DNA from 4 places in the Streptomyces sp. NPDC002577 genome. Region 2 is predicted to be linked to each of the others. Evidence: riboswitches for the same ligand, from Rfam matches in the RefSeq annotation. Region 2 holds a riboswitch; each other region holds the start of a gene.
The links. A riboswitch is a leader RNA that binds a small molecule or an ion and turns the genes downstream of it on or off. The one in region 2 is predicted to bind cyclic di-AMP.
Positions count from the first base shown of each region.

Region 1 (6,853 bases), on a different contig from region 2:
TCGGTACGAGTTCCGATGGGAGCGGATGGCCCGTGTTCTCGACCCGCAGCACGCTCGCGTCGTGCTGCGATTCGGTGTGAACCGTTACGGTGCCGCCGGCGGGAAGGTTGTGGACGATGGCGTTCTGGACGAGGTTCGTCACCATCCGCAGTATGAGCGCCGCGGAGCAGACGGTCTGTGTTGTCTCGCCGGTGACGTCGAGCGTGATCTGGCGCTGTTCGGCGAGGGGAAGCAGCATTTCGGCGGCTTCTTCGGCGATGAGGGAGAGGTCGACGCTCTCGCGGGTGAAGCTCCCGCGGTCGGTGCGGCTGAGCAGCAGGAGGGCCTCGGTGAGGTCGATCGCCCGCGTATTGACAGCGTGCAGGCGTTCGATGAGCTCGCCCCGGTCCCGCGTGGGGTCCTTGCGGGCGACGTCGAGGAGCGTCCGCGAGATCGCCAGCGGGGTGCGCAGTTCGTGGGAGGCGTTCGCGGCGAACCGCTGCTGCTCGGCGACGTGGGACTCGAGTTGTTCGAGCATGGTGTCGAACACGTCGGCGAGTTCGCGGAACTCGTCTTCGGGGCCTTTCATGCGGATCCGATGGGACAGCGATCCGTTCGCGGCCATCCGTGCCGCGTCTCCGATCCGTGTGAGTGGTGCGAGTATCCGGCCGGCGAGGATCCATCCTCCCAGGAGGCCGAACACGAGCAGGAAGGCCAGTGCTGTGGCCGCGGCGGGGGCGAAGGTGTGCAGAAGGAGGTAGCGGTTGGGTGAGATCCCGAGAAGTCCCTTGGGGCGGTCGGGTACGTAGCGCAGCAGGAACACCCATACAACGGCCAGCAGGAGAGCGCCGGAGAGGAGGACGACTCCGGCGTAACTGATGGTGAGTTTCAGTCGGGCGCTGAGCCCTGGGCGTCTATGCACGAGTACTGCCAGGGTGGGCGGTGTCCATGCCGGTGTCGATTCGGTAGCCGACGCCGGGCACCGTGGCGATGATCCATGGTTCGCCGAGTCGTTTGCGCAGTGCGGAGACGGTGATGCGGACGGCGTTGGTGAGGGGGTCGGCGTTCTCGTCCCAGGCCCGCGCCAGTAGCTCCTCGGCGCTGACGACACCGCCTTCGGCGGCGACGAGGACCTCGAGCACGGCGAACTGCTTCCGGGTGAGCGCGACGTAGCGTCCGTCGCGGAAGACTTCCCGGCGGAAGGGGTCGAGCCGGAGGCCCGCGATCTCGCGGACCGGGGGCCGGGCGTACGCGCGTCTGCGGTCGAGCGCCCTCAGCCGCAGGACGAGCTCTCGAAGCTCGAACGGTTTGGTGAGGTAGTCGTCGGCGCCGAGCGCGAACCCGGAAGCCTTGTCGTCGATCCGGTCGGCAGCGGTGAGCATGAGGATCGGGATGCCGCTGCCTGAGGCGACGATGCGTCGGGCGATCTCGTCGCCGGAGGGGCCGGGGATGTCGCGGTCGAGGACCGCGAGGTCGTAGGAGTTGATGCTGAGCAGTCTCAGGGCGGAGTCGCCGTCGCCGGCGATATCGGCGGCGATCGCCTCCAGCCGGAGACCGTCACGGACGGCTTCGGCCAGGTAGGGCTCGTCCTCCACGATCAGTACGCGCATGCCTGGAGCCTAAGCAGCACGGCATGTCGCCGACGTGGGCAATAACCGGACACGACCCCGGCACGCTGACCGTGATTTCCTCTTACCGCGCGCGGCTCAGCGTGCCGGGACCAGGGCCGATTGAGATTGGTCCGACAGCGCCCCGGCCGCGCTTTTTCGCTCCTACTGCTCGTCCCACGCCTGGATCAGCGTCTGGTCGACGATCTTGCCGTCCCGTAGCGACATCATCGAGCCGGCCAGCACCTTGACGCCGTCGGGGTACTGGCAGGACTCGGTGAACGCGACGTGGTCGCCCTGCACCACGCACTGCTCCAGCTTGTGGGTCATCTCGCGGCTGTAGATGTCGTTCAGCATCGCGCTGATCTCGTTGCGGCCGTGTTTGACCGTGGGATGGCTGGGCTGGCTGTCACGGTCGACGACGCGGAGTTCCGCGTCGTCCGCGTAGAGCGACAGGAGTGTGTCCGCGTTGTGGCCTTCGATGGCCCGACGCAGGATTTCGGTGTCGAAGGCGGGGCTCGCCGAGGTGCCCATGATGACCTCCTTGTGACCTCTGTTCTCGAGGCTCCTCCGCCGGATGGGCCACGGCAACCGCTGTCGCGCGCCTCGGCCGGACCGGCCCAGGGCCGCCGGCCGAGGGCAGGGGGAGGTCGGCGGCCCCTCCCGCACAACCGCTGGACCACCGGGTGCGACCGGTGCCTCGTGCTGTGCGGGTCCGTCGCCAGTGGACCGCCGCCGCCTGTGCGCCGGGAGCGTGCGAGAGCCACCGGCGTGAGTGCGGGGTTCACACGGGGCGCGAAACCGGGCTGGTCGACTGGGGCGCGAATCGGGCTGGTCGAAGGGTTGCGAACCGGGCTGGTCAAGGCGGTCCCGCGGATGGCGTACACTTGTACTTACCGACGCGGGGTGGAGCAGCTCGGTAGCTCGCTGGGCTCATAACCCAGAGGTCGCAGGTTCAAATCCTGTCCCCGCTACTGAAGGCCGAGGGGCCGGAACCAGATGATGGTTCCGGCCCCTCGGTGCGTTGTGGCGCAGTGTCTTCCCGCGTTCTTCCCGCGTGTTCGGTCTTCCGCGGTGTTCGGGACTCGCGGTGCTCACCCGGGCGGCCCACCGCAGGTCGCGTCTCGTACCGCGGTGGGAATGCCTGAGGGGATACGGCGACGGGCGCGGGCGTGGACGCGGCGGGAGACGAGCGGTGCGGCAGCGAGGAGGACGCGACGCGGGGGCGGACGGCGGCGAGCCCGCGCGGGATGCCGCCCGGGATGCCGGCTGGGACGACGGAGAGGTCGCAGGGGGCGGGACGGAGGGCGTCGAGCGGCAGGGCTCCGCGGCCGTACGGGCCTTCGTGCGCTTCCTGCCCGCGCTGCTCCTCGTCGCCGGGACGCTCTACGACGTCCTCACGCCGACCGTCTTCACGGGAGCGCCGCTCTTCACCGCGGCCCCGCTCGTGGCAGCCGCCCTCTATCTGCTCCGAGGCACGGTCCTGACAGGCATCGCCTCGCTCGTCGCCGTGCTCGCCGTGCGCCTCACACCCGATGCCGCCGTCGACGTCGGCGCCGTCACCGAAGTGGTGACGGTCGCCGTCGTGGCCGTGATCGCCGTCGTCATCAACCGCGTCGTACGCCGCAGCGGCCAGCAGCTCGCCTCCGCTCGAGAGATCGCCGAGGCGGCCCAGCGCGCCGTGGTGCCCGAGCCCGCCGGACGGATCGGGGGCCTGGACGTCGCGGCCCGCTACGAGGCCGCGCAGGCCGGCGCGTTCATCGGCGGCGACCTGTACGCGGTGCAGGACACCCCGCACGGCGTACGGCTCGTCGTCGGCGACGTACGGGGAAAGGGCATGGGCGCCGTCGCCGCCGTCGCGGTCCTCATCGGAGCGTTCCGGGAGGCCGCCGAGCAGGAGGCGTCGCTGGAAGCGGTGGCGCAGCGCCTCGACCGCGCGCTCGCGCGGGAGGCGACGCGGCGGCGCGGTACCGAGCTGCTCGAAGGGTTCGCCACCGTGGTTCTCGCCGAGGTCCCGCACGGCCGGGACGTCGTACGGGTGATCAACCGCGGCCATCCCGAGCCGCTGCTGCTGGACGCGGAAGGCGCCCTGCGGGTGCTCTCCTTCGGTGAGCCCGCGCTGCCGCTCGGCATGAGCGATCTGGGGACATGGCCCGACCGCGCGTACGAGACCGGGTTCCTCAGCGGGGCGACGCTGCTCTGCTACACGGACGGGCTGTCGGAGGCGCGTGACGACCACGGCGAGTTCTACGATCCGGCGGACCGCCTCGCAGGGCGCGCGTTCGAGGGTCCGGGAGTCATGCTGGCCACCCTCGCCGCGGAGGTGCGGCGGCACAGCGGCGGCGGGATGGCGGACGACATGGCGCTGCTGGCGGTACGGCGGCCGTGAGGGGAAGACGCCCACGCCGCCTTGTCACCTTGCGTGATCGAACGACCTCCCTCCGCATAACAAATGACACACCGTCAGGGGTGGGTCCGTCGGTGCCAGGTCGTCGCCGCGCGGTCAACTCGTCCGATTCCGCCCGATCGTGCCCCGTAAAGTCCAGGCCAAGGGCGTTAACGATCAGCCGGAACGGCTTGGAATTCGGTACCCCCGTCTATTAACGTTCGATAACGCAGCGCGGTCGTCCCAGCCGTCACAAGAGGCGGCTCCGTGCGCACGCGCCGAATCCCGCAAGGGAACCGGGGAACCACCAACTTGGGGTGAATCGGGCACCTTTCACATGAAAGGCGTTCGTAGGAGACCTTCCTGCTCCGAACCCGTCAGCTAACCCGGTAGGCGAGAAGGAAGGAAAGGAGTGCGCCTCCGTGGCGTCCAACCCGCCTGCCCCGCAAACCTCGTTCGCGCCGTACGACCCTGACAACAGCGGATTCGACACCGGCACCGGATTCGACGGATTCGACCCTGGCACCGGTTTCAGCACCGGCACCGCCACCGGCTTCGGTACCGGCACCGGCTTCGGTACCGGCACCGGCTTCCGCCAGGACGAGGGGCCCTGGGAGGAATGGAACCCCACTGAGGAGTCCGTCCGGCCCGTCCGCGGCCGGCACCGCGTCATGAAGCAGCGCGGCGGAGGACTCGCACGCAGCTCCACGGTTCTCGGTGTGGGCGTCATCGCGGCCGTCGGCGCGGGCGGCATCGCCACCGCGCAGGGCGGCAAGCCGCCGGTGCAGATATCCATGCCCGACCTGTCGTCGGTCACCCACTCCCTCCCCGATGTCGGTGCCCTGCTTCCCGGTGGCTCGTCGGACTCCGACGACGCCAAGGTCGCGCCGCTCACCGGCGCCGGCGTCACCGCCGCCGACGCCGAGCAGGGCGCCACGGACGCCGGCGAGGCACTGCGCGCCCGCATCATGCAGCAGGCGGAGCAGCAGCAGGACCAGGCCGAGAGCGCGGCCGCGCAGGCCGCCGAGGAGGCCGCCGCCAAGCAGGCCGCCGAGGAAGCCGCCAAGGAGCAGAAGGAGGCGGAGGCCAAGGCCGCCGCCGAGAAGAAGGCGGCTGAGGAGGAGGCCAAGCGCAAGGCCGAGGCCGAGCGCCTCGCCAAGCTCGCCGCGAGCTTCACCCTCCCCACCTCCTCGTACACGCTCACCTCGCACTTCGGCGACGCCGGTTCCATGTGGTCCTCCGGCTACCACACCGGCCTGGACTTCGCGGCCCCCACGGGGACGCCGCTCAAGGCCATCCACAGCGGCACGGTCAAGGAGGCCGGCTGGTCGGGCTCGTACGGTTACCGCACGGTGATCGAGCTCGACGACGGCACGGAGCTCTGGTACTGCCACCAGTCCTCGATCAGCGTCAGCGTCGGCCAGAAGGTCACCACGGGCGATGTCATCGGGCGCGTGGGCGCCACCGGCAACGTCACCGGTCCGCATCTGCACCTCGAGGTCCATCCGGACGGTGGCGCCGCCATCGACCCGCTCGCCTGGCTGCTCAGCAAGGGCCTCAACCCCTGATGGTGCGTCAGGACAGGTAGGGGTTGTACACGGGGTACGGCGCCGCCTGCCCGTACGGGACCTGCCCGTACGGCGGCGGCACGGCGCCGGGCCTCACGTGTCCCAGCGGATGCCCGTACGGCACCTGCCCGTACGGGGCGACGTACGGCGCGACCACCACCCGTGTCGTCGCCGCGGCAGCGTAGGCCAGCGCGGGCCGTGCCACGTCCTTGCGCCGCCACAGCTCATGCAGCAGCTCCTGTTCCCGTACGACGAAATCGGCGCCCGGGCGCCCGCGGCGCCCGCGGTGGCGCAGGAACGCCAGTGACGTCGCGTACGCCTCGTACTCGGCGACCGCCCGCGCCGCGGGCTTGCCCAGGTGGCGGCCCGCGTACTCGCGGGCCAGACGGCGCGCCCGCATCGAGCCCAGGGCGAACGGCTCGGGCGGCGTCAGCCAGCCCGCGGCCGCGTACGCGGGCAGTTCGCGGCGGATGGTGCCCAGCTCGCGCTGCCTGGTCCAGATCACCAGCCAGGTGAGCAGCCCGAACGCGGGCACCATGAACGCGGCGTAGACGGCGAAGAACCCGTACGGGCCGAAGTTCGACGAGCCGTTCCAGGCGGCGTGCATGCCCATCGCGAGGAGCAGGCCCGCGATCGGCAGCAGGACCCGGCGCAGGCGCCGGCGCTCGGCGGACAGCGCCGCGATGCCGAAGCCGATGCCGCTGAGCACGGTGAACAGCGGATGCGCGAACGGCGACATCACGATGCGGACGAAGAAGGTCGCGGCCGTGACGGAGGAGAAGCCGCTGTCCCCGCTGAGCTGGTCGGTGCCGAAGGCCGTGCCGAGGTAGAGGATGTTCTCGGTGAACGCGAATCCGGCGCCGGTGACGCCGGCGATGACGACACCGTCGACGATTCCGGTGAAGTCCCGTCGCCGGAAGAGGAAGATCAGCAGGACAGCCGCCGCTTTCGCGGTCTCCTCGACGACGGGCGCTATGACGGTGGCGCCCAGCGTGTCGGCGCTGCTGGGGTCGGCGGTCGCGATGGCTATCCAGCGGGTCGCGAAGCTGTTCGCGACGATCGCTATCAGTGCGGCCGCGCATGCTCCCCAGGCGAACGAGAAGATCAGATTGCGCCAGGGTCCCGGTTCCACCCGGTCCAGCCAGCGGAAGGCCGCGATGAGCAAGGGCACCGGCAGCACCGCCAGACCGAGTCCCACCAGGAAGCCCTCGGTGCCGGTCTGTTCGCGGACGAGGGCCAGGATGACGAGCCCGGAGAGCGCGAGCAACGTGATGAGCGCTCCCGCGCGCACCGCCCGCCGCTGCCACCAGTGC
Region 1 is NZ_JBSFWK010000030.1:85,613-92,465, forward strand. It holds gene ACWD4J_RS29755 (sensor histidine kinase) at 1-901, opposite strand, end outside; gene ACWD4J_RS29760 (response regulator transcription factor) at 894-1,589, opposite strand; gene ACWD4J_RS29765 (nuclear transport factor 2 family protein) at 1,752-2,120, opposite strand; tRNA gene ACWD4J_RS29770 (tRNA-Met) at 2,487-2,560, shown strand; gene ACWD4J_RS29775 (PP2C family protein-serine/threonine phosphatase) at 2,782-3,975, shown strand; cyclic di-AMP (ydaO/yuaA leader) riboswitch at 4,239-4,383, shown strand; gene ACWD4J_RS29780 (M23 family metallopeptidase) at 4,395-5,540, shown strand; gene ACWD4J_RS29785 (PrsW family intramembrane metalloprotease) at 5,548-6,853, opposite strand, start outside.
Region 1: another riboswitch for cyclic di-AMP. It lies ahead of ACWD4J_RS29780 (M23 family metallopeptidase); the one in region 2 lies ahead of ACWD4J_RS19200 (transglycosylase SLT domain-containing protein).

Region 2 (6,853 bases):
CGAAGCGCCGGTTCGTCTCGGTCTCCGCGTCCGGCAGCGCCCGGTGGCCCGGCCAGGACGGCCATTCGTCGCGGCTTCGCAACGGTACGACCTGGGCGAGCCCCTCCCACTGTTCGTCGGTGACGTCGTGGCTGTTCATGCCCCCACCCCGTCCGGGCTCGTCCTCATTGTCTGCACCAGCCAATTCTTACAAGCAGTCACCCGTTCGGCCCAACTGCGACACGGAGTGAAACGAGAACAGTGGCCGAACTCCCGTGCAATGGTGCGAACACCCTTGAGAGGAGCGGCAGTAAGAGGTACGCGCTCGGGAGCGATACGGTGCGGGCCTCGGCACGGTGTGGGGCAGGCAGACGGCCCGTCCGCATGCTGCGCGATCCCGGATCCGCCGATGCGGCGGTCCGGTTGAGCGATGGAGATCTGATCAAGGTGACCAGGTCGCCCGGGCCGAGAGACCGGCACGGGCCGATGGGCGAGTCCTGAAGACGCCCACCCTGCAGGCGCGAGTCCTGAAAACACCCACCCTGCGGGCGCGCGTCCCGAAGACGCCGACCTCGCGGGCGCGAGTCCCAGAACACCGACCCTGAGCACGCTACCCCTGTGGACGCAAGCCCTGAGGGCGCAAACCCTGTGGACGCAAGCCCTGAGCCCGCGAGTCCTCAGCGAGCGAATCCCCGGACTGGCTGCCAGGATCGGCCCTCTCCCGGCTGACGATGACGGCGAGCTGGCCCGTCGCCTGTCGGAGCGCCAGTTCGAGCGCGGCCGGGGTATGAAGGTCGCCGCTGCCGTCGGGCGGGACGAGCCACTGCAGGGACCGTCCGGACCGGTAGGGGGGCGGCACCGCGATCCAGGAGCCCTTGCCCGCGTAGCGGATGCCGGAGCCGATCCAGCGGCAGGCCGGATCCGGCGGCAGGAAGAAGCCGACTCTGTGGGCTGCGAAATCCACGAGTGTGGGGCCGGGCTCGTACTGCGGTGTGCGCAGCAGGGTGTCCAGCGTGAGCAGGCCGAGTTCCTCGGGGACGCTGAGCACGTCCCAGAACCGCCCCGAAGCCAGCACCACCGTCCCGTGTTCGCCGTACTCCCACTCCCGTTTGCATGCCCGGGGATCCTTCGCGGCCGCGGCGAGCCACTCCATGGCTTGCCTCGAGGCCGAATTCCTCATGACCCTCCTCCATGAAATATCTGCTTCGCACGATCGGACGGGGCACTCAACTCCCGCCGGGCACAAACCTGTTCGGATTCGTGGACCCGGTCCCGACGCGCTCATGCTTGTAGATATTTCTACGGTGCGGAAGGGGTGGCGAAGCCTGGCGTTTCTTGTAAATGCGTTCGGATGTGGTGACCCGCTCACAATTCACCCACACTTCCGGCGTTTTGGCTTCACCCATGCGACGGCTGTCCGATTCACCAGTGGGTTCAAACGGCGGGGGCGGGTGAGGTCGAGCGGGCGGCGGAGGCGGGGCGCGGAAGCGGCTCGCGCGGCCCCGGCCCGACCCCGTCCAGGCCCCGGTTCCGGCGAATCCGGCAACTTCCGCGCCCTCAAGGTACGTTGAGAGGCGTATACGGTTGCGGCCGACCTGTCGTAGCAGGTCAGATGCTGTATGCCACAACGGCCTCGACGAACCGGCCCACCTCCTTCTCCGGCAGGTTGCGCGCCAGGTCGGCCTCGCTGATCATGCCGACCAGCCGCTTGTTCTCGTCGATGATCGGCAAGCGGCGGATCCGGTTCTCCTCCATCGTTTCGAGCACCTGCTTGATGTCCGCATCCGCCTTCACCGTGACGGGCTTGCCCTGCGCCAGTTCACCGGCGGTCATCGTCGTCGGGTCACCCCCGGCGGCCAGGCACTTCACCACGATGTCGCGGTCGGTGATGATGCCGCGCAGCTTGTCGTCGTCACCGCAGATCGGCAGCGCGCCCACATCGAGGTCCCGCATGCGCCGTGCCGCGGAGTCCAGCGTCTCGTGCTCGCCGACGCACTCCGCACCGGGGTGCATGACGTCTCGCGCATTGGTCATGACAGCCTCCTTGCCAGCGGATCGGCCCCGGAGGCGGGGACGCCACGGCACCCGATCGGTCTGCCACGACCCCCCGGTCGCCTCCTGATGCCTTGGTCAGGTCCATTCTCACTCCGGCGGATCCGCGATGCACCCGAGGCAGCAGTCGGGACATCGGCCTCAGCCGTCCGCGCCCGCACCGGCCACGGCCGGCGAGAGCGTCGCCGGCGCTGTTCCGTCACCGCCGCCACTCCTCCGCACCGGGCCCGGCGTCTCCTCCGGGGGCACATGGATCGCGACCACTGACGTAACGTCAGTTTCAAGGCGTCGGGCTGCCCTGCCGCGGCACCGCCCCGCGGCTCACGACACCCAGGTCGTGGCGGTGTCGGAGTAGCGCAGCAGCACCCCGACCCCGTCGGCCAGCCGTGGTTCCTCCTGTGGCGGTACGACGACGAGCTCGGCGCCCGTACCGACGGCCGCCCGGATCAGGGCGGCGTCAGCCGGTTGCCGCTCGACGGCGGTCACGCCGAAGGACCGCAGGTCACCAGGGGAGAGGGCGATGTGCGTCGGCTCAGGTCCGGTCCACATCCGCGCGGGGGACTCGGTGCGCTCGCCAATGGTGCGCTCGTTGATCAGGAGGGATCTCGCCTGGCCCCGCTGCAGCGCGGCGACGGTGGCCGCCATGCCCTCCGCCGCACTGCTGTACCGGGCGCGGTGCGCCATGAACGTCTCCGCCTGAGCCCTGTCGCGCACCGCCATGCGTCCACGGAACAGCTCCACCAGTTCCTCCTCCAGCAGCGCCCGGCCCTCGCCGCCCTCCCCCGCACCGCCCTCGGCGACGACCACTCGCTCGCTCAAGCGCCGGGGCAGCCGGTGGAGCAGGACGGCGCGCGCCCACACCTCCCCGCACACCACGATCACCTCCGCACCGCCCCGGTCGGCCAGTTCCCCCAGCTCGCCGGCGACCTGTGCGACGCCCCTCTGCCAGTCCACGACGGGGAACCGCCGACGCGAGTGCGTCCCGGGAGTGACCCTGCTGATGGGCCACCTGCCCGTCTCCAGATCGACCTGCAGTTCCTCCTGAAGGCCGCTCTCGCCTCTGTGGTCGACACGGTGCACGACGACAGCCGTGTACGGGATGTCCGGTGCATGCTGAACCGCCAGCGGCATGGCATCGGGCAGTGAGGTGAACTCGGTCAGGTCGCGCACGGGCGGATCGGGCAGCTCCGCCACCAGGGCGAGCCGCCCGTGCGCCGCGAAGACGGCCTGGCCGTGCCGGCCCGGCACGGCCCTGTCGGCCCCGATCACGGCGGCCACGGCAGCGACGGTGGCGGTGTCGGCGCCCTGCGCGGCCAGGTCGTCCCGCACATGGCGTCGCCGCACGTCGTTGGCGGTCTCCGGGTCCTCGACGTCCCGGGACGTGTCCACGTAGGCGCATGCATAGGGACCCGGCCGTGCGTACAGCGGTTCAAGGAAGGACAGCTTCACGGTTGTCTCCTGGCCTCACCTGGCCTCACCCTCTGGCCTGGGGCCGACCGTCCCTGGCCTGGGGTCGACCGCCCCTGTCCTCAGGCCGACCGCGCGAACGCGCGTGGCTTGGCATGACCATGTGGCGACGCCCATTCACGCCTTTGGTCAGCCTGGTCGGCCCGGTCCGGCGGTCTGGCTCTCGGCGGCGCGCCGGCGGGACGCCTCGATCTCGGCGTAGGCCTGGTCGCGGCCTTCCCAGTGGGAACCCTCGACGGACTTGCCGGGTTCCAGGTCCTTGTACACCTCGAAGAAGTGGGTGATCTCCAGCCGGTCGAACTCCGGGACGTCCCCGATGTCCTGGACGGCGGCGTAGCGCGGGTCATGGGCGGGCACGCACAGCACCTTCTGGTCCATGCCCTTGTCGTCGCGCATGACGAACATCGCGATCGCCCTGCACTCGATGGCACAGCCCGGGAACGTCGGGTCCCCGGTGACGACCGGAGCGTCCAAGGGGTCGCCGTCGCTGCCGAGCGTGCCGTCTATGTATCCGTAGTCGGCCGGATATTGCGTGGAGGTGAACAGCATGCGGTCCAGTCGGATCCGCCCGATCGAGTGATCCATCTCGTACTTGTTACGGGACCCCTGCGGGATCTCCACAATCACGTCGAATTCCACGGTGGCCCTCCTTGTCCGCGTCCTCGGCCCGTCCACCGGACCCGGCCGCTCAGGGCACGGGTCCGGGTGGCGGGCCGGGCGTGGTCGCATCACAGGTCGGCCGTTTCCTGCCGTTCGGCTACCCCCTCGGATCGGCCATGAACGGGTTCGGTCCGCGCGTTTTCGCCTGGATTTCTCTGCGCGCGGCCGACGGCCCGTGCGGAATCAATCCGCGATCTTCCGATGGAAACAGGTACGTCGAGCGGAAAGCAGGTACGTCAGTAGGCACCGTTGACGTTGTCCATCGACCCATACCTGGCGGCCGCGTAGTTGCACGCAGCAGTGATGTTGGCGACCGGGTCGAAAATGTCCCACGACGTACCGGAGACGTGATAGGCGCGGAAGGTGGGGTCGATGACCTGGAGGAGGCCCTTGGAGGGGGTTCCCTTTGCGGCGTTGGAGTCCCAGTTGTTGACGGCCTTCGGATTGCCCGAGGACTCGCGCATGATGTTGCGGTGGATTCCGTCGTAGCTGCCGGGAATGCCATGCGCGGCCATGACGTCGAGCGACTGCCTGATCCAGCCGTCCAGGTTGTTGGCGTACGTCTTCCCCGACCCCTGCTTGGGTGTGGCTGACGCGACCGGCGTCCCCGGCTGGGCCTCGACCATCAGCTTGAGGCCGGGACGGATCTTCGTCGGATCGGCGCCGATGACCGCCCGGTTGTCCTCGTACAGCTTCTTCCAGCCGCCCACCACGTGGTGCGAGGCTGCGATCTTGGCAAGCGTGTCACCCGCGACCACGGTGTAGGGGGTCATCTTGCCCGTCGGGGCGGCGACGACGGGCGAGAGCCCCGGTGCGGCGGCGGTCTGCACCGCCGGTGCCGCCTCGGCACTGGTAGCGGCCATCAACGGTGCGGCGAACACGGCACCACCGGCACCCAGGGCGACGAGGCCCCGAGCCAGCGGATTGGTCTTGGGACGACGGTGCATTCCCTTTGCAGGCATGACGAATTCCTCTCCGCCGCCTGCGAGGTGAGCTGTCGGGTTCGGGCTGGAGATGCCCGGCCGCAGTGTGAATGCGACTTCACCCCGAGCCGGTCCGGTTTCCGGATCGGTTCCGGTTTCCGGATCGGCGACTTACCTGGGTTCCCCGCTCCTGCCATACGTGAGTGATCGCGGTTTCCCGGGCGGCGGCAGGATTCGGCGTGACCGACCGGAGTGGCGCGAACGTAAGCGAGAACGCCCGGCCGGAACAAGGGCGGAATTCACAGCGATATCCGTATTTGCGAGTCGAGCCGGTGCCGGACCGGGCTGTCCGTCGGCCCAACTCCCTTTCTCCGCGAGCCGGATGAAGCAAGGAGCCAGACATGCAGAAAACGGGCAGATCATCCCGACGTGAGGCATATCACTGGTGAGGTGGCATTTCTCGCGCCGCAACACGACTCAAAGTACAGAAAGTTGAATGAATAGGACGTGAGTGAACTTTGATGAGGAATAGTGCAAATCGCCCATAACGTCAGCTCCAGCGACTCTCGGCGCGCCGGTCGGGTTCTTTCCCGGACCGATCAGCTGACGCAACCTCAACCTCCTCTACAGAGGCTGGAGGTGGAGGTCCGCAGTACGAGTCGCAGCACGAGTCGCGTGGCTGATGCGATTACGGGGGGCGCCAGCGGCGATCGCGAGGGCAGCCGCCACCGGCGAGCCGCGCAGGCGACCACCGGCATCCTCGCCACGAGTACCTACGCCACCAGGAAGGCGGAAGCGCCGCGCCCCCTGCGCCACCGCCCGCGCCCCGCCTTCGTCGAGGGCAGAGCCATGTACGGCATGACACTGCGTGTTCGACCATGACCCGCGGGAGCGCCCGGCCGCACACTCTCGCACGGCCCGGATCGCGCCGCCTCGTCCCGGTACGTCCGCATGCCGACGAGCCGCGGGCACCGACCGCCCGGTCTTAACGCAAGCTTGACGCGCTCGACCCCCTGCATCCGTGGGCCCGTGCATCACTCTCCGCTTACGCTGATCCCGCCGTCCGAGTGATGGCCGGAATCCCATGCTGAGCCGCACATCAGGAGAGCACTCGAATGGCCACCACCGAACGCCCGCCTGCGAGCCGATTGCGCACGTGGATGCTGGAAGGCCTCTCCGACATGGCCGGACACCAGCAGGGCCCGGACGCCGCCGCGCCGGAGCCCGCCCACAAGGGGCAGCCCTGGTGGCGGGTGATGTGCCTGACCGGCGTGGACTACTTCTCCACCCTCGGCTACCAGCCGGGCATCGCCGCCCTCGCGGCGGGCCTGCTGTCCCCCATCGCGACCATCGTGCTGGTGATCGTCACTCTGGCGGGCGCCCTGCCGGTGTACCGGCGCGTGGCCGACGAGAGCCCGCACGGACAGGGCTCGATCGCGATGCTGGAGCGGCTGCTGACGTTCTGGAAGGGCAAGCTCTTCGTCCTCACCCTGCTCGGGTTCGCCGCGACCGACTTCCTGATCACCATCACCCTGTCGGCGGCCGACGCCTCCACGCACCTGGTGGAGAACCCCCATCTGACCGGCGTACTGCACGACAAGCAGATGCTGATCACCCTGATCCTGATCGCGCTCCTCGGCGCGGTGTTCCTCAAGGGCTTCCTGGAGGCCATCGGCGTCGCCGTCGCGCTGGTGGGGGTCTATCTCGTGCTCAACGCCGTCGTCGTGGTGGTCGGCCTGTGGCACGTGGTCACCGCGGGGCATGTCGTGACC
Region 2 is NZ_JBSFWK010000013.1:27,630-34,482, forward strand. It holds gene ACWD4J_RS19175 (cell division protein SepF) at 1-139, opposite strand, end outside; gene ACWD4J_RS19180 (hypothetical protein) at 590-1,159, opposite strand; gene ACWD4J_RS19185 (CBS domain-containing protein) at 1,588-2,013, opposite strand; gene ACWD4J_RS19190 (baeRF2 domain-containing protein) at 2,353-3,480, opposite strand; gene ACWD4J_RS19195 (inorganic diphosphatase) at 3,628-4,137, opposite strand; gene ACWD4J_RS19200 (transglycosylase SLT domain-containing protein) at 4,395-5,120, opposite strand; cyclic di-AMP (ydaO/yuaA leader) riboswitch at 5,125-5,297, opposite strand; gene ACWD4J_RS19205 (amino acid transporter) at 6,197-6,853, shown strand, end outside.

Region 3 (6,853 bases), on a different contig from region 2:
CCTCAGCAGCCACGCCGCCGGGGCGGGGCCGGGGCGGGAGCGGGTGCGGTCGGCTCGCCGCCGCACCGATGCGTGCCTGCGGCGGCCGTCGGGTCCGCAGACCCATGGACCGTGCCGACCGCCACGGTCCGGCCCGCAGCCCGCGGCCGGGCCGACGCCCGCCGTCCCGCGGCCGGGCCGACGCCCGCAGCCCCATGGGCGAGCCCCGCCCGCTGTCCCTCCCCACCGCGTACTGCGGCTACGGTCGAGACGTGCACGATCAGAACCCGGCCGGGGCCCCCGAAAAGGGGCCCGCTCCCGCAGAGGAAGCCTTTCCCGAACTCTTCAGCTGGGAGTTCGCCGCCGACCCCTACCCTGCCTATGCCTGGTTGCGCGAGCACGCGCCCGTGCACCGCACCAGGCTGCCCAGCGGGGTCGAGGCCTGGCTGGTGACCCGGTACGCGGACGCGCGGCAGGCGCTCGCCGATCAGCGGCTGTCGAAGAACCCGGCGCACCACGACGAGCCCGCGCACGCGAAGGGCAAGACGGGTATCCCCGGAGAGCGCAAGGCGGAACTGATGACGCATCTGCTCAACATCGACCCGCCGGACCACACGCGGCTGCGGCGGCTGGTGTCGAAGGCGTTCACCCCGCGCCGCGTGGCCGAGTTCGCGCCGCGCGTGCAGGAGCTCACCGACCGCCTCATCGACCAGTTCGCGGCCAGAGGGACCGCCGACCTCATCCACGAGTTCGCCTTTCCCCTCCCCATTTACGCCATTTGCGACATGCTCGGCGTCCCCCGCGAGGACCAGGACGACTTCCGGGACTGGGCGGGCATGATGATCCGGCACGGCGGCGGGCCGCGCGGAGGCGTCGCGCGGTCCGTGAAGAAGATGCGCGGCTACCTCGCCGAGCTGATCCACCGCAAGCGCGAAGGCCTGCGCCAGGACGGCGACGACGACCTCATCTCCGGGCTCATCCGCGCCTCCGACCACGGCGAGCACCTCACCGAGAACGAGGCGGCCGCGATGGCGTTCATCCTGCTCTTCGCGGGGTTCGAGACGACCGTCAACCTCATCGGCAACGGCACGTACGCGCTGCTGCGCAACCCCGTCCAGCGCGAGCGGCTGCAGAAGTCCCTCGCCGCGGGCGAGACGGACCTGCTCGCCACGGGGGTCGAGGAACTCCTCCGTTACGACGGGCCGGTGGAGCTCGCCACCTGGCGGTTCGCCACCGAGGCGCTCACGATCGGCGGGCAGCACATCGAGCCCGGCGACCCCGTCCTCGTCGTACTCGCCGCCGCCGACCGCGACCCCGAGCGGTTCGCCGAACCCGACACCCTCGACCTGGCCCGGCGCGACAACCAGCACCTCGGATACGGGCACGGCATCCACTATTGCCTGGGCGCGCCGCTCGCCCGGCTGGAGGGCCAGACGGCTCTCGCCACGCTGCTGACGCGCCTTCCTGACCTGCAACTCGATGCGGATCCTGCCGATTTGCGGTGGCGCGGCGGGCTCATCATGCGGGGGCTGCGAACGCTGCCGGTGCGCTTCACTCCGCGGCCGTAGCCCAACTCGTCAGTAGCATTCCGGAAGCTCTAGCTGACGCACCGTCAACCTTGTGACTTTCACGTGATCTGCGCTGCATTGACTTGTGACAGGCGTTCGACTCCCGCTACGTTCACCGTCGACTCGGGCATCAACTGTCCCAGTCACCCCAATCTTGCCCGGTTGGCTCCGTCGGCCGGGTAAGTCCCGACCGCGAAAGGCAACCGCATGCTCTCCGGGAACGGCCGACACCGTCGCCCCCGCCAGGCTCCGGCCCTCATCGTCGCGGCGGGGGTGACCGGATCGGCCATCGCGATCCCGCTGCTCGGCGCCACCAGCGCCGTCGCCGCGGACACCACCACCTGGGACCACCTCGCCGAATGCGAGAGCGGCGGCGCGTGGAGCGCGAACGAGGGCAACGGCTACTACGGCGGTCTGCAGCTCACGCAGGAGACCTGGGAGAACCACGGCGGCCTCGACTACGCCCCGAGCGCGGATCAGGCGAGCCGCTCGCAGCAGATAGCCGTTGCCGAGAAGGTCCTCGCGGACGAGGGGCCCAAGGCGTGGCCGACCTGCTCCCTGCTCGTCGGTCTCACCAAGGGTGAGGCCGCGGCGGACGTCGACACGGGTGTGTCGAAGGACGCGTCCGGTTCGTCGTCCGAGGCGTCGTCCGGCTCCTCGGATGCGGCGGAGCACTCGGCCTCCGACGAATCGACCGACGACTCCACCACTGACTCGGCAGCCTCCGGCGAATCGAAGGGGAGCAATCGGGGCGATTCGGGCAAGTCCGATAAGTCTAGTAAGGCCGACGGTGGTTCGTCCTCCGATTCGGCCACCGCGGACCCCGCCGAGTCTGGCGAGTCGTCGTCCGAAAGCGCGGGAACGGGCCGGCATCGCGGCGACAGCGCCCAGGAGGGCCTGACGGACACGCGCTCCTCCGACCCCTCCGGCCGCCATGCCTCGCGCTCCGAAGCGGGCCGCGGCGAGGACGATTCGTACACCGTGCGCACCGGCGACAACCTCTGGGCCATCGCCGACGCCCATGACATCAAGGGCGGATGGACTGCTCTCTATCAGGAGAACAAGAAGAGCGTCGGCGCCGACCCCGACCTCATCCTCCCCGGTCAGACCCTGGATCTCGGCCTCGAATCGGCCGATAAATAGCGATAGTTCAGGGCTAATTGTCCGTTTTGGCGGGAGTGAGAGATGAGTCTCAGAAGCCCTGATCGTCTTTGAAATCCACTCCAGCGGATGTTTACGGTCGTGACCGCTCGCCACAGCGGGCACTCGCGGTCGTCACGCCGAATCCTGCCGACGGCCATGCGGGTTCAGTCGTCGCGTTCAGCGCCGTAGGCAGGAGCGGGGGACCCAAGGTTTGCGCCGGCAACGGCCGTTGAGTAGCTGAGCACACATGGTGCCGGCTGACTGCGGCCAGAACCGGCTTGGGGTGAAGTCGCGCGCAACGAAAGCCGCGACCGGGCAACTCTTCCCGAAGCTCTCAAGGAGCACGGGATACCCCTACCGCCCGAACCCGACAGCTCACCTCGCAGGCGTCGGTGAGGGGATCACTCCATGCTGCGTTCCAGCCAGGGCAAGCACCGCCGCGCGTCCGTGCTCAACCGGACTTCTCGCATCGCTTCGCTCGCCGGTGTCACCGGTGTCGCCATCGTCGCCCCGCTGATGGCGGCCGGCTCCGCCTCCGCCGCCACCGCCACCGAGTGGGACGCCGTCGCCCAGTGCGAGTCGGGCGGCAACTGGTCCATCAACACCGGCAACGGCTACTACGGCGGTCTGCAGTTCTCGGCCTCCACGTGGGCCGCGTACGGCGGTACGCAGTACGCCGCCACGGCCGACAAGGCCACCAAGGAGCAGCAGATAACCGTCGCCGAGAAGGTCCTCGCGGCTCAGGGCAAGGGCGCTTGGCCGACCTGTGGCGTGAACCTCTCCAGCACCCCGTACGAGGGCGGCTCGACCGCGACCACCACGGACTCCGCCACCGCTCAGCAGAGCGACAGCACTCAGCAGAAGTCGAGCGAGAGCGCGACCGAGTCGGGTGCGACCGAGTCGAGCAAGACCACGCAGAGCACGGACGAGCAGACCGCCTCCGGCTCCGAGGGCAGCGGCTCGACCGCGACTGTCGAGACCCCGACCGGCGAGAAGGTCAAGAAGGGCGACGGCGAGTACAAGGTCGTGAAGGGCGACACCCTCAGCAAGATCGCCAAGGGCCGCAAGGTCAAGGGCGGCTGGAAGAAGCTGTTCGAGCTGAACAAGGACGTCGTCCAGGACTGCAACGTCATCTACCCGGGCCAGCAGCTCCACCTCGGCTGAAGGACCGCTCTCCCATAGATCTCCCGCAGATCTCTCCAGCCCCTCGCCCCGGCGCGTGTCCCCCCGCGTGCCGGGGCGAGGTTCGTCCCGTTGCGTGCCCGTAGCCGCCGGGATGCCACCCGCCTTTGTTCCGTTCAGAAACAATTTGCTTTCAGTTTGTCCACGGGCCGGTCGGTCGGCTGGCCGTCGCCCCGGAGCCGGATAGGCTCTTGTCGCAAGGCCAAAGACATACAGCCCCGCACTTCCAGCGTCACATCCCAGAAGGAGATGCTCGTGCCGTCCATCGACGTCGTCGTAGCCCGGGAAATCCTGGACTCCCGAGGCAACCCCACGGTCGAGGTCGAGGTCGGCCTCGACGACGGCAGCACCGGTCGTGCCGCCGTCCCCTCCGGTGCGTCCACCGGTGCGTTCGAGGCCCTCGAGCTCCGCGACGGAGACGCCAACCGCTACGGCGGCAAGGGCGTCGAGAAGGCCGTCCTCGCCGTCATCGAGCAGATCGGCCCGGAGCTCGTCGGGTACGACGCCACCGAGCAGCGCCTGATCGACCAGGCGATGTTCGACCTGGACGCCACCCCGGACAAGTCCTCGCTCGGCGCCAACGCCATCCTCGGCGTCTCGCTCGCCGTCGCCCACGCCGCCTCCGAGGCCTCCGACCTGCCGCTCTTCCGCTACCTGGGCGGCCCGAACGCGCACCTGCTGCCGGTGCCGATGATGAACATCCTGAACGGCGGCTCGCACGCCGACTCCAACGTGGACATCCAGGAGTTCATGATCGCCCCGATCGGCGCGGAGTCCTTCTCCGAGGCCCTGCGCTGGGGCACCGAGGTCTACCACACCCTCAAGAAGGTGCTGAAGGCCAAGGGCCTGGCCACCGGCCTCGGCGACGAGGGCGGCTTCGCCCCGAACCTCGGCTCCAACCGCGAGGCCCTCGACCTCATCCTCGAGGCCATCAAGGAGGCCGGTTACGCCCCCGGCGAGCAGATCGCCCTCGCCCTCGACGTCGCCGCCTCCGAGTTCTACAAGGACGGCAAGTACCTCTTCGAGGGCAAGGAGCGCTCCGCCGCCGAGATGACGGAGTACTACGAGGAGCTCGTCGCGGCCTACCCGCTCGTCTCCATCGAGGACCCGCTGTTCGAGGACGACTGGGCCGGCTGGAAGGTCATCACCGACAAGCTCGGCGACAAGGTCCAGCTGGTCGGCGACGACCTGTTCGTCACCAACCCCGAGCGCCTCGCCCGCGGCATCGAGGAGGGCGCCGCCAACGCCCTGCTGGTCAAGGTCAACCAGATCGGCTCCCTGACCGAGACCCTGGACGCCGTCGAGCTGGCCCAGCGCAGCGGCTTCAAGTGCATGATGTCCCACCGCTCCGGCGAGACCGAGGACGTCACCATCGCCGACCTGGCCGTCGCCACCAACTGCGGCCAGATCAAGACCGGCGCCCCGGCCCGCTCCGAGCGCGTCGCCAAGTACAACCAGCTGCTGCGCATCGAGGAGATCCTCGACGACGCCGCGGTGTACGCCGGCCGCAGCGCCTTCCCGCGCTTCAAGGGCTGAGCCGGCCCGGCAGACGCCGGTCTAGCCAGTCGTACGTACGTCCCCGTACTCGGTCCCGTACCGTGTGCGGGGACGTACGCACGTGATGGGGAGGCGGGGCACATGGCCGTCAAGGACCGGGACCGGTTCTCCACCGCGACCCGGCTGCGGCTGCTCGGCGAGCAGACCGCCGCCCGTGTCTACCGCTCCCAGACCCGGCGCCAGGCCCGCCGCTCCCGGCTCACCGGCCGTGCCGCGCTGCTGGCGCTGGTGCTCTGTTCGCTGATCGTCGCGCTCGCGTATCCGATAAGGCAGTACGTCGCGCAGCGCGCCGAGATAGAGGATCTGGAGCGGCAGCGGCAGCAGGCGCGCGAACGGGTCGAGCAACTGCGCGACCTCAAGGCACGCTGGAAGGACGACGCGTACGCGGAGCAGCGCATCCGGGAGCGGCTGCACTATGTGTTGCCGGGCGAGACCGGCTACATCGTGGTCGACCCGAGCGCCGCGAAGCAGACGCGTACGGCCCAGGGGGCGGCCAACCGTCCCTGGTACTCCAACGTCTGGGACGGCGTCGACAAGGCGGACCGTTCCGGCAACTGAACGGCACCCGCCCGACCCCGCCCGCGAACCCCTGTACGACCCCGCATCTGACTCCCGCACCTGACTACTGAAAGACGCAAGCCACGGCATGGAAACCCCCCCGCCGCCCACCCCGCGCACCGAGCCGACCGACGCGGACGTCGAGGCATTCAAGCAGCAGCTCGGCCGGCCGCCGCGCGGGCTGCGGGCCATCGCGCACCGCTGCCCGTGTGGACAGCCGGACGTCGTCGAGACGGCGCCGCGGCTGCCGGACGGTACGCCGTTCCCGACGCTGTACTACCTGACGTGTCCGCGGGCGGCGTCCGCGATCGGCACGCTGGAGGCCGACGGCGTCATGAAGGAGATGACGGAGCGGCTGGCCACCGATCCCGAGCTGGCGGCCGCGTACCGTGCGGCGCACGAGGACTACATCCGGCGCCGCGACGAGATCGAGGAGCTCGCGGGCTTCCCGAGCGCGGGCGGCATGCCGGACCGGGTGAAGTGTCTGCATGTGCTGGTGGCGCACTCGCTGGCCGCCGGCCCGGGCGTGAATCCGCTCGGTGACGAGGCCATCGCGATGCTTCCCGAGTGGTGGCGCAAGGGGGCGTGCGTGGTGTCTGCCGAGGAGTGATCGCCCCCGCCGCCCCTGCCCTTCCCGTCCCCTGGGGGCTGCGCCCCCGGACCCCCGCTTTCGGCCTTGACGGCCTCGTCCTCAAACTCCCCCAGCCAACGCTGGGAGGTGCCCCCAGACGGGCTGTTTCAGCACGACAGGAGATCAGAGTCCATGACCCGTGTCGCCGCCATCGACTGCGGTACCAACTCCATCCGGCTGCTCGTCGCCGACGTCCGTCCCGACGGTGAGCTCGTCGAGCTCGACCGGCGGATGA
Region 3 is NZ_JBSFWK010000048.1:22,957-29,809, reverse strand. It holds gene ACWD4J_RS36725 (cytochrome P450 family protein) at 252-1,547, shown strand; gene ACWD4J_RS36720 (transglycosylase family protein) at 1,755-2,690, shown strand; cyclic di-AMP (ydaO/yuaA leader) riboswitch at 2,862-3,094, shown strand; gene ACWD4J_RS36715 (transglycosylase family protein) at 3,099-3,854, shown strand; gene eno (phosphopyruvate hydratase) at 4,122-5,408, shown strand; gene ACWD4J_RS36705 (FtsB family cell division protein) at 5,511-5,987, shown strand; gene ACWD4J_RS36700 (DUF501 domain-containing protein) at 6,076-6,597, shown strand; gene ACWD4J_RS36695 (Ppx/GppA phosphatase family protein) at 6,751-6,853, shown strand, end outside.
Region 3: another riboswitch for cyclic di-AMP. It lies ahead of ACWD4J_RS36715 (transglycosylase family protein); the one in region 2 lies ahead of ACWD4J_RS19200 (transglycosylase SLT domain-containing protein).

Region 4 (6,853 bases), on a different contig from region 2:
TCGAGCCGCTGGTCCGCGGCGTTGCGGAAGTCGAAGATCGTGTGCAGCCCCAGCGAGGCGAGGAACGCCGCGTCCGAATCGGTCGCGTGCGCCAGGTGCCCGCTCCGGAACAGCTGCCCCCACCGGGTCCGGCGGCCGTCCACCGTCGGCAGACCCCCGACGTCACGGAAGTTGCGCACACCGGCGAGTTCAGGTTCTGTCGACGGGACCTGCTGCGTCACGTGGGCTCCTCCCAGTCCGCCACCGGCGCTGCTTGCCGGAGGGCGCTCTGTCGACCATACGACACGGGTGGCAGGGCCAATCATCTGCTGTCGCCGTGATTTTCGGGCCTTCCGTGACACCGTTCGGCCCTCACATACAGCTGTATGTGGTGTCTTGCCCGGCGGCATCAACGCCCGGCCTGCCCGGTATGAGGTCATTGCCGAGAGTACGGTCCACCCACGATGATGTTGGCACCTGAGTGTGCTTGAGCGAATGTGTGGGGGCTTGTGATGATCGAGATCGGTGGAGACGGCCGGACGTGGCTTCTCTCCGGGCCCGGCAGCAGCTATGCACTGCGACTGACGGACCGCGACGAGCTGCTGCACCTGCACTGGGGGCCGCGGATCACCCTCGCCGACGCCGAGGCGCTCGCCGCCGAACCTCCCGCCCCGTACCGGCCCTTCGAGTCCCCGCTCGACGGACATGAGGAGTACCCGGTCGAGGGCGGCCCCCGCTTCGCGCGCCCCGCGCTGTCCGTGCGTACCGACGAGGTGCGCGGCACGGAGTGGCGGTACCGGAACGCGGCCGCTGACGACGACGAGCTGCAGCTGCACTTCTTCGACGAGGTGCACCACCTCCAGCTGACCCTCCGCTACCGCATGCGCGGGGACGTCGTCGAGCGTGACGCCATCCTGATCCACCAGGGCCCGGCCGACGCCCCGGCCCTGGAGGTGCTGCGCGCCGACTCCGCGACCTGGACGCTGCCGGTGCGCGACCGCTGGCGGCTGTCACAGCTGCACGGCCGGTGGGCGGCCGAGTCCCAGCTCGTACGGTCCGAGCTGACCTACGGCGAGAAGGTCATCGGCAGCCGGCGCGGTCACACCGGGCACCAGCACCTGCCGTGGGTGGCGCTCGACGCGGACGGCGCGGCGACCGAGGAGTCCGGCGAGGTCTACGGCTGCGCCCTCGCATGGTCGGGCTCCTGGCGGATCGCCGTGCAGCAGCTGCCGGACGGCATCGTGCAGATCACCGGTGGGACGGGGTACGACGACTCGGGGCAGGCGCTCCTCGAGCCCGGTGAGACGCTCGTCACGCCCGTCTTCGCGGGGCTCTGGAGCGACGGAGGATTCGGCGGGGCGAGCCGTGCATGGCACGCATATCAGCGCGAATACGTCATTCCAGACGCCGACCAGGACAGGCCCGTGCTCTACAACTCCTGGGAGGCCACCAACTTCGGCATCTCCGAGGACCAGCAGCGGGCGCTCGCCCAGCGCGCCGCCGACATGGGCGTCGAACTGTTCGTCGTCGACGACGGCTGGTTCGGCACACGGACCAGCGACCGGGCCGGGCTCGGCGACTGGACGCCCAACCCGGACCGCTTCCCGCACGGGCTGAAGCCGCTCGCCGACGACGTGCACGCGCTGGGTATGCAGTTCGGCATCTGGGTCGAGCCGGAGATGGTCAACCCGGACAGCGATCTGTACCGCGCCCACCCCGACTGGGTGCAGCACTTCCCCGGCCGTACGCGGACGGAGTTCCGCAACCAGCTGGTCCTCAACCTCGCGCGCGAGGACGTCCAGCAGTACCTGTGGGAGCAGCTGGACACCCTGCTCGGCAGCGCCCCCATCGACTACGTGAAGTGGGACTTCAACCGCTGCTTCACGGATGCCGGATGGCCGGGCGAGCGGTACCCGCAGAGGCTCTGGAACGATCATGTGCACGCGCTGTACGAACTGCTGGACCGGCTCCGCGCCGCCCACCCGGGGGTGGCCTTCGAGTCCTGCTCGGGCGGCGGAGGCCGGATCGACCTCGGCATCATGGCGCGCACCGACCAGGTGTGGACCTCGGACAACACCGACCCGCTGGACCGGCTGGCCATCCAGCACGGCTTCAGCCAGGTGCACCCGGCACGGGTCATGGCCGCCTGGGTCACCGACAGCCCGAACGTGCAGCTCAACGACCGGGTGAGCTCGCTGCGCTTCCGCTTCGTCAGTTCGATGGCCGGGGTGCTCGGGGTCGGCGGCGACCTCACCGAGTGGAGCGACGAGGAGCTCGCCGAGGCCCGCCGGTGGGTGGATCTCTACAAGGAGATCCGGCCCGTCGTGCAGCGCGGCGACCTCTACCGGCTGCGGCCGCCGGAGGGCGGCCTGAGCGCCGTGCAGTACGTCCGCGGGGACGAGAGCGTCGTACTGGCGTGGCTGCAGGCCCAGCGCTACGGCGAGGCGCCGCCGGCGGTCAGGCTGCGCGGGCTGGACCCCGCCGCGTCGTACGAATGCCTCGAGACCGGCACAGTGCACCGAGGCGCGGTGCTGCTGCACCACGGGCTGCGCACCGGGCTGCACGGCGACCTCGATGCGGCATTTTTCCGTCTTCGTCGCATCTGACCGATTTGTGAATTATTAGCGATTAAGAGCAACTTACCCTGAAATAAGGCGGCATGACTGTCATGCCGTGAGCAGGATCATATTGGTGACGGTGGGTGGCGATCTCCCTTTCATGACTTCCTCGGAGATTTCTGGGTGTTGGCCGGAATGTGGAGATCGTTAATCCACGGAGGGTGACCGGAATCCGCGGAGAAGGATCAAGAACCGGCGTCCCACCGTCAACTCCTCGCTTGTTTCGGCCATTCCGGCTCGCTTACGGTCGCGGTCGATCCGGGCGGACGCCGAATCCTGCCATTGCCCGGAATCCCCACTCACACACGTGCATGGCAGGAGCGGGGGACCCCACAGGCAGTACGCCGGTTCCGGGTCTCCGGACCGGCTCGGGGTGAAGTCGCGCCACAACGCGGCCGGACATCTCCAGTCCGAACCCGACAGCTCACCTCGCAGGCGCCGGAGAGGAATTCGCCATGCCCGCGACCGGTAAGCACCGCAGTGCCAAGTCCCTGCGCTTCACCCGCTCCATAGCCGCCTTCGGCACCGGCAGTGCCGTACTCGTGCTGCCGCTCGTCGGCGCCACCGGTGCGTTCGCCGCCCCCGCGCAGTCCGCCGCCGTCCAGTCCGTTTCCGGAAAGGCCGTCACCGCCGCCCAGTCGGCCGCGACGAAGACGTACACGGTGAAGCAGGGCGACTGCCTCACCAGCATCGCCAAGGAGCAGAAGGTCGCGGGCGGCTGGAAGAAGCTGTACCAGGACAACCGCACGGTCATCGGCGCCGATCCTGCGAAGCTCCGCGCGGGCATCAAGCTCGTCATCGCCGGGACGGCCTCCGGCGACTCGGCGTCCGCTGCCGCCAAGGCGGCCACCACGGCCACGAACACGGCGGCCGCGACCACCGCGGCCGCGACCACCTCCGCCTTCACCGCGCCGATCCCCGGTACGACCATCGGCACCCCCTACCACCAGGCGGGCAGCATGTGGTCCAGCGGCTACCACACCGGTGTGGACTTCGTCGCCTCGACCGGCACGAGCGTCAAGGCCGTCGGCGCCGGCACCGTCGTCTCCGCGGGCTGGGGCGGCGCGTACGGCAACCAGGTCGTCATCAAGCTCAACGACGGCATGTACGCGCAGTACGCCCACCTGTCCGCCTTCTCCGTCTCGGCCGGCCAGACCGTGACGGCGGGCCAGCAGATCGGCCTCTCCGGCGCCACCGGCAATGTGACCGGCCCGCACCTGCACTTCGAGATCCGCACCACGCCCGACTACGGCTCCGACGTCGACCCGCTGGCCTACCTGCGCCAGCACGGCGTCTCGATCTGACGCGGTTTCGGTTCCACCAGGCCCGGTGGGGCCGCACCCTGAGGCGGTGCGGCCCCACCGGGCCCACGTCGTCCTGCGAGGTCGTCCTGCCTGCGAGCCGTGCAACGGCCTCCCCCTATTCCCGGCTTGGACCAATCTTGACGAGTGGCATTTCTCACCAGCCGTCAACCCCTTCCTACGGTGGCGTAGGTCACTTAGGGAGGTGAAAGATATGGCGACGTGGCAGAGTCGAGAACCCTTACCAGTGACGTGATCAGGTCCTACGCGGCGGTCGGCGACAGCTTCACCGAAGGTGTCGGAGACCCCGGGCCTGGCGGAGGCTTCGTCGGCTGGGCCGACCGGCTGGCCGTCCTCCTCGACGACCGGGTCCCTGAGCACACCTTCCGCTACGCCAACCTGGCCGTACGCGGCAAACTCCTCGACCAGATCGTCGCGGACCAGATACCGCGGGCCAGGGAACTCGCGCCCGACCTGGTGACGTTCTGCGCCGGCGGCAACGACATCATCCGGCCCGGCAACGACCCCGACGACGTCGCGGAGCGCTTCGAGCGTGCCGTCGCCGACCTCACATCGGCCGCGGGCACCGTCCTGATCGCCACGGGCTTCGACACCCGCGGCGTGCCCGTGCTGAAGCACCTGCGCGGCAAGATCGCCACGTACAACCTGCACCTGCGGTCCATCGCCGACCGGTACAACTGCCCTGTCCTCGACCTGTGGTCCCTCAAGACCATCCAGGACCGCAGGGCATGGGACCCCGACCGGCTGCACCTGTCGCCCGAGGGCCACACGCGCGTCGCCCTGCGCGCCGCACAGGTGCTCGGACTCGAGGTGCCCGCCGACCCGGACCAGCCGTGGCCCCCGGAACCGCCGCGCGGCTCCCTGGAGGTCCGCCGCGACACGATCCACTGGGCCCGCGAGTACCTCGTGCCGTGGATCGGACGGCGGCTGCGGGGGGAGTCCTCCGGCGACCACGTGGAGGCGAAGAGGCCGGATCTGCTGCCTCTGTAGGGCCTCTGGGGGCTTCGGGGGGCCTCTGGGGCTCCGTCCGGGACCGGGCCCCCGGCCCGCCGGTTCACCGGGCCGTCAGCGCGTCCGGCTTGAGGCCCAGTTCACGGGCGAGTGCCTCGTCGACCCACTCGGACATGCGTGCACGGTACAGGGCGCCGTCGTAGGTCGTCATCTGGACCGCGAGGCCGTCCAGCAGCGCGGTCAGGCGCAGCGCCGCGGCGCTGGGATCCGGGCAGCGGAACTCACCGGCCGCCGCGCCCTCCGCGATCACCTCGGCGAGCGCCGCCTTCCACTGCTGGTCGAGACCGCGGGTGACCTCGCGCAGCGCCGGATCGCGCAGGGCCGCCGCCCAGCCCTCGATCCATAGCCGCCAACCCTTGGCCTGCCCGGTCGGCGCATACCAGCGGACGGCGGCACGCAGGCGCCGTACCGCCGTCGTGCGCCTGCCGAGCAGCTTGCGCAGATGCGCGAGATCGCCCTCGGCGGCGTGCGCGAACGCGGCGGCGACCAGCTGTTCCTTGGTCGAGAAGTGATAGAGCACCAGGGCGTTGCTGACCCCGAGCGCGGAGGCCACATCAGCGATGCGCACGGCCGCGACGCCGCGCGCCTCGATCTGCTCGACGGCGGCCCGCAACAGCTCTTCGCGGCGCTCGGCCACACCCATCCGCACCCGTGTCATCTGCACACCCTGGCCACTCCGCATGCCCAAACCGGAACGGTCACCTGTACCAACCGAACTGTTCCGCGATCACCGGCAGTCGGTCCGACACGATGGCGTGCGCGGCCGCCCGCGGCGTCGAACCGTCGGCCTCCGCGCGCGTGAGCATCTGATCGACCAGGGCACGCATGGAACGGCGGGTGTGGGCGAAGGCCTCGTCCGCGTCCGCGCCGATGTCGCCGAACAGCGTCCACCACCACCAGGCGTTCGTACCGGAGTTGACGACGACGTCCGGCAGGACGGTGATCCCGCGCGCAGTCAGCAGCGTCTCCGCCTCCGGCACCACCGGCATGTTCGCCGCCTCGACGACCCAGCGGGCCGTGATCCGCCGCTGGTTCCCGGCATCGATCGCATACGACACCGCCGCGGGTACGAGGACGTCCGCGTCGACGGACAGCCAGGCGTCGCCCGGCAGTTCCCGGTCGTCGTCGCGCAGGGCGGCGCGATCCACCGTGCCGTACGCGTCCCTGGCCGCGAGCAGCGCCTCGACGTCGAGCCCGGCCGGGTTGGCGATCGTGCCCTTGACGTCGGCGACGGCGACGACCGTGAGTCCCGCGCGAGCGAGGAAGCGAGCCGTCGCGCCGCCCATGGTGCCCAGGCCCTGCACGCTGACGCGGGTGCCCGCATGCGGAACACCCGCCCGGTCCAGCGCGGCCAGCACCGACTCCGCGACCCCGCACCCTCCGACGAGCTCGTCGAGCCCGATGCCGTCCACCTCGACCGCGAACGCGTCGGCGAGCCGCTGCCGGGCCGCCGTCTCGTCGTCGAGCAGCGGGTAGACGGCCTGGATGGAGGAGACGAGGCCCGCCTCCGCGGCGGCCCGGTCGACCAGGTCCTGGGTGAGGCCGAGATCCTCCCCGGTGGTCCAGGAGTCCTCGATGTACGGGCGCATGGCGCGCAGGTAGCGCACCAGGACGCCATACGCCTCCGGGTCCTGTGGATCGCAGTCGATGCCGCCCTTGGCACCGCCCAGGGGGATGTAGCGGCCCGCGGGGTTGTAGTGCAGGGCCTCCTTCATCGTCATTCCGCGCGCGAGACCGGTGACCTCGTCGAGCGTGCAGCCCGCGCGCATGCGCAGCCCGCCGCTGGAGACACCGCGCACCAGCCGGTCCACGACGAGGAACCCCCGGCGGCCGGTGACGTGATCGGTCCAGGTCAGCGACATCAGCGGGGGTTTCATGGCGGTGCGCTCCGCGACGGGTGGCGAGGCGGGGGGTTCGGCGGGT
Region 4 is NZ_JBSFWK010000012.1:174,513-181,365, reverse strand. It holds gene ACWD4J_RS19040 (tyrosine-protein phosphatase) at 1-221, opposite strand, end outside; gene ACWD4J_RS19035 (alpha-galactosidase) at 492-2,585, shown strand; cyclic di-AMP (ydaO/yuaA leader) riboswitch at 2,871-3,048, shown strand; gene ACWD4J_RS19030 (M23 family metallopeptidase) at 3,053-3,901, shown strand; gene ACWD4J_RS19025 (SGNH/GDSL hydrolase family protein) at 4,121-4,909, shown strand; gene ACWD4J_RS19020 (TetR/AcrR family transcriptional regulator) at 4,974-5,588, opposite strand; gene ACWD4J_RS19015 (Glu/Leu/Phe/Val dehydrogenase dimerization domain-containing protein) at 5,629-6,807, opposite strand.
Region 4: another riboswitch for cyclic di-AMP. It lies ahead of ACWD4J_RS19030 (M23 family metallopeptidase); the one in region 2 lies ahead of ACWD4J_RS19200 (transglycosylase SLT domain-containing protein).